DNA from 2 places in the Luteimonas qiangzhengi genome. Region 2 is predicted to be linked to the other one. Evidence: predicted binding sites of a transcription regulator. Region 2 holds the regulator's gene; the other holds the start of a gene.
The links. Region 2 encodes HrcA, which represses chaperone genes, less so after heat shock. Its sites were predicted from a motif close to TTNGCACTCNNNNNNNNNGAGTGCNAA; they were not measured.
Positions count from the first base shown of each region.

Region 1: the regulator HrcA is predicted to act here: its motif matches at 1,599-1,625, upstream of groES (co-chaperone GroES).

Region 1 covers NZ_JBCLVE010000010.1:48,004-50,401, reverse strand. Annotated here, with positions in the region: gene groL (chaperonin GroEL) at 1-1,203, opposite strand, end outside; gene groES (co-chaperone GroES) at 1,260-1,550, opposite strand; gene WCE59_RS08865 (AsnC family transcriptional regulator) at 1,909-2,382, opposite strand.
Region 2 covers NZ_JBCLVE010000002.1:436,947-439,344, reverse strand. Annotated here, with positions in the region: gene recN (DNA repair protein RecN) at 1-916, opposite strand, end outside; gene hrcA (heat-inducible transcriptional repressor HrcA) at 996-2,057, shown strand; gene grpE (nucleotide exchange factor GrpE) at 2,133-2,398, shown strand, end outside.

The sequences.
Region 1 (2,398 bases), on a different contig from region 2:
GTGCAGGGCGTCTTCAACGCGGGCCTTCTTTTCCTTCATTTCGATCTCGGTCGAAGCACCGACCTTGATCACCGCCACGCCACCGGCCAGCTTGGCCACGCGCTCCTGCAGCTTCTCGCGGTCGTAGTCCGAAGAGGTCTCTTCGATCTGCGCCTTGATCTGCTTGATGCGCGCCTCGATGGAGGGGCTGTCGCCCGCGCCGTCGATGATGGTGGTGTTCTCCTTGGTCACCTGCACCTTCTTGGCGCGGCCCAGGTCCTGGATGGTGGCCTTCTCAAGCTGCAGGCCCACTTCCTCGGAGATCACGGTGCCGCCGGTCAGCACGGCCATGTCTTCCAGCATCGCCTTGCGACGATCGCCGAAGCCCGGGGCCTTCACTGCCACGACCTTGACGATGCCGCGGATGGTGTTGACCACCAGGGTCGCCAGGGCTTCGCCCTCGACTTCCTCGGCCACGATCAGCAGCGGCTTGCCGGCCTTGGCCACGCCTTCCAGCACGGGCAGCAGGTCACGCACGTTGGAGATCTTCTTGTCGTGCAGCAGGATGAACGGATCATCCAGGTCGGCCGCCATCGACTGCTGGTTGTTGATGAAGTATGGCGACAGGTAGCCGCGGTCGAACTGCATGCCCTCGACCACGTCCAGCTCGTTGTCCAGGCCGGAGCCTTCTTCAACGGTGATCACGCCTTCCTTGCCGACCTTCTTCATCGCGTCGGCGATGATGGTGCCGATCGACTCGTCGGAGTTGGCGGAGATGGTGCCAACCTGGGCAATGGCCTTGTCGTCCGCGGTGGGCTTGCTGATGTTCTTCAGCTCTTCCACAGCGGCCTTGACGGCCTGGTCGATACCGCGCTTGAGGTCCATCGGGTTCATGCCGGCAGCGACGGCCTTGGAGCCTTCGCGGATGAACGCCTGGGCCAGCACGGTCGCGGTGGTGGTGCCGTCACCGGCGTTGTCGGAGGTCTTGGAAGCAACTTCCTTGACCATCTGCGCGCCCATGTTCTCGAACTTGTCCTGCAGCTCGATTTCCTTCGCTACGGACACGCCATCCTTGGTGATGGTCGGGGCGCCGAAGCTCTTGTCGAGCACGACGTTGCGGCCCTTCGGGCCGAGGGTTGCCTTGACGGCATTTGCGAGAGTGTTGACGCCGCGCACCATCTTCGAGCGCGCATCTTCACCGAAACGGATTTCCTTGGCAGCCATTTGCTAACTCCGGAATAGATTCTTGTGATTGGGGGATGTCGGAATCGCGGGCTGGATCAGCCCAGGATCGCCAGGATGTCGTCTTCGCGGACTACCAGGTATTCGGTGCCCTCGAGCTTCACTTCGGTGCCGCTGTACTTGCCGAACAGCACCTGGTCGCCGATCTTGACCTTGGGCGCGCGCACGTCGCCGTTGTCCAGGGCCTTGCCGTCACCAACGGCGACCACTTCGCCCTTGATCGGCTTTTCGGTCGCGGAATCGGGGATCACGATCCCGCCGGCCGACATCTTCTCTTCTTCGGTACGCTTGATGACCACACGGTCGTAAAGCGGCTTGATATTGCTCATGTCGATCCTCTTCAAGTGATTGATCGGGTTGGAATTTGGGCGGCGATGTTAGCACTCTGCCCGGCAGAGTGCTAACGCCGTGGGCAGCAAAGACCCGGTGATCCGGGCGTGGTCAGGAGATGGGGCCGGGGGTTTTCTTTTCAAGGGCTCGGGTGGAAATTTCGTTCTTTGGAGATTCCCGTGACCTGACGGGCCCCGCCGCGGCCGGCAGGCCTTTGCGCTCCATGTCCCCCGGTCTCCGCCTGCGGCGAAGACCTCCTCCTTTACTTACGCGCAAAGGCCTCCCGACCACGCCGGGGCTCGGCTGCGGAAACACGGGGGCGTCGGGGGCGTAGCCCCGACCTACGAAACGGGGCACTCAGTCGGCCAGCGGCAGCTCCAGCGTTTCCTTCACCTCTTCCATCACGATGTAGCTGCGCGACTCGCGCACATACGGAAGCGTCAGCAACGTACTGCCCAGCAGCTTGCGGTAGGAGGCCATTTCCGAGATCCGCGCCTTGATCAGGTAGTCGAAATCACCCGAAACCAGGTGGCACTCCAGCACATGCGGCAGCTTCAACGCCGCGCGCCGGAACTCTTCGAAGATGTCGCCCGACTTGTAAGCCAGGCTGATCTGCACGAACACCAGCAGTGCCGCCTCCGCCGCCTGCGGGGTCACGCGGGCGTGGTAGCCGGTGATGACGCCGTCGCGCTCCAGCCGCCGGACGCGTTCGGCGCAGGGAGTGGTCGAGAGGCCGACGCGCTCGCCCAGCTCGGTGAAAGGGATGCGCCCTTCGCGCTGCAGGATGCGCAGGATCCTGCGGTCGATCCGGTCCAGACCGCGCTTGGCCATGGCAAGACTCCTTCAA
Region 2 (2,398 bases):
GCAGGCGGGTCAGGCGCTGCTCGAGTTCCTGGTAGCCGTCCGGGTCTACGTCAAGATCGTCGCGCAGTATCTGCAGCTGGACGGCTGCTTCATCCAGCTGGATGGCAGCCGAGTCGAGCATCGCGTCCACTTCGGCCAGGCGGGGCTCGTGCTGTTGCACCCGGGCCAGTTCGGTGCGGGCCCGCTGCAGCTGGCCGGAGACGGCGTCATCGTCGCGGATTCGGCCAAGGGCGCTGTCGCAGGCTTCGATCAATTCGGATGCGTGGGCAAGCCGTCGATGGCTGGCCTGCAGGTCGTCGATGGCGTCCGCCTCCAGAGCCTCGGCCTGGAGTTCCTTGATCTGGTGGCGCAGCCAGTCCTGGCGCTCGGCCGGGTCACCGGCGCCCGAGAGCTGCTCGCGCTCCCGTTCAAGCGTTGACCACGCGCGTGCGGCCTGGGCCACTGCCTTCAAGGGTTCGGCATGGCGACCGTAGGCATCAAGCAGCGCCATCTGGCTGCCCCGGGAGAGCAGGGCCTGGTGTTCGTGCTGGCCGTGGATCTCGACCAGGTGCGAGGCCAGGTCAGCCAGCTGCGAAAGGGTTGCGGGGCGGCCGTTGATCCAGGCCCGCGATCCACCGTCCGCGCGCAGGGTGCGGCGCAGCTGGCAGACGCCACCATCGTCGAATTCGTGCGCCCTGAGCCAGGCATCCGCGCCCGGGGCATCGGCCAGCTCGAATCCGGCGCTCAGCTCCGCGCGTGCGGCGCCGTGGCGGACCATGCCGCTGTCCGCCCGCAGCCCGGACAGGAAGCCGAGTGCATCGACCAGGAGCGATTTGCCGGCGCCGGTTTCGCCGGAAATGACCGTCAGGCCGGGTCCGAATTCCATTTCGGTAGCGCTGGCAACGGCGAAGTCACGGATTGAGAGATGGGTCAGCATAGCGGCCTGATTGTGCAGTGCAGGGCGGCCCGCGGCCAAGCCCCGGGTGCGCACGGTCGCGACCGTATATCGTTGCAGCATGAGCCGTCGCAATGAATCCACCTCAGGACACGACCTGGATCCGCGCTCCCGGCAGCTGCTGCGCACTCTGATCGCGCGCCATATCCGCGATGGTGAGCCGGTGGGGTCGCAGACTCTTTCGCGGCACTCGGGGCTGGAAGTCAGCCCGGCCACGATCCGCAACATTCTGGCCGACCTGGAGGACGCCGGTTTCCTCAGCGCGCCGCACACCTCGGCCGGGCGCGTGCCCACGGCGCAGGGTTATCGGGTTTTCGTGGATTCGTTGTTGCAACTCAAGCCGCTGCCGGAAGCCGAGCAGGCCAGGCTGCGCAGCGGACTGGCCCCCGGCGCCGGAACGCAGACGCTGCTGGACAGCGCGTCGGAGCTGGTCTCCGCCATGACCCGCTTCGTGGGCGTGGTGAGTGTGCCGCGACGCGAGAAATTCGCCTTCCGCCACATCGATTTCGTTCCGGTGGACGCGCAGCGGGTGATGGCGGTCCTGGTCTTTGCCGATCATGAAGTGCAGAACCGCCTGATAAGGACCCGTCGCATCTGGGAGGCCGGTGAGCTGGAACGCGTGGCCAATTACCTCAATGCCAACTTCGCGGGGATGTCGTTGGTCGATATCCGCGCTGCGCTGGTGCGCGATATGCGCTCGGCCCGCAACGAGATGGAGGCGCTGCTGGCGCACACCGTCGAGCTGGCCGAACAGGCGCTCAGCGGCGACGACGAGGACATGGTGGTGACCGGGCAGAGCCATCTCATCGGGCTGCAGGACCTGTCCGATCTGGAGCGGCTGAGGGAGTTGTTCGAGGCGTTCTCAAGCAAACGCGAGATCCTGCAGCTGCTCGAACGCACCGCCAGGGCGCCCGGACTGGGCATCTTCATTGGCGAAGAAACCGGGCTGGCGCCGCTGGAAGGCATGTCGCTGGTGACCGCCAGCTACGGCGCCGGCGGGCAGGTGCTGGGCGTGCTGGGCGCGATCGGTCCCACCCGGATGGCCTATGACCGGGTGATCCCGGTGGTGCAGGCCACGGCTGGAGCGCTGGGGGCGGCGCTGGAAAGATCCCGCGGCGACTGATCGGGGCTTGAATCCCTCGCTGGCGGACCCCATTGCTCCGCCAGCGGCGGCAGAACGACCGCCACGGGACCAGAAATGAACCACGAATCCGAACAGGACAACGACTCCCGGCTTGGGCCGGGTGAGGACAGCCGGGTGCAGGACGAGGAGCAGACCGGCTCCTTGCAGGAGCAGATTGAGCTGCTGAAGGCCGAGCTGGAACAGCTGCAGGCCCAGACGCTGTTGGAGCGCGCCGACCTGGAAAACCAGCGCAAGCGCATGACGCGTGAGATCGAATCCGCCCGGCGCTTCGCCAACGAGCGCCTGCTGGCCGACATGCTGCAGGTGTTTGACAGCCTGGA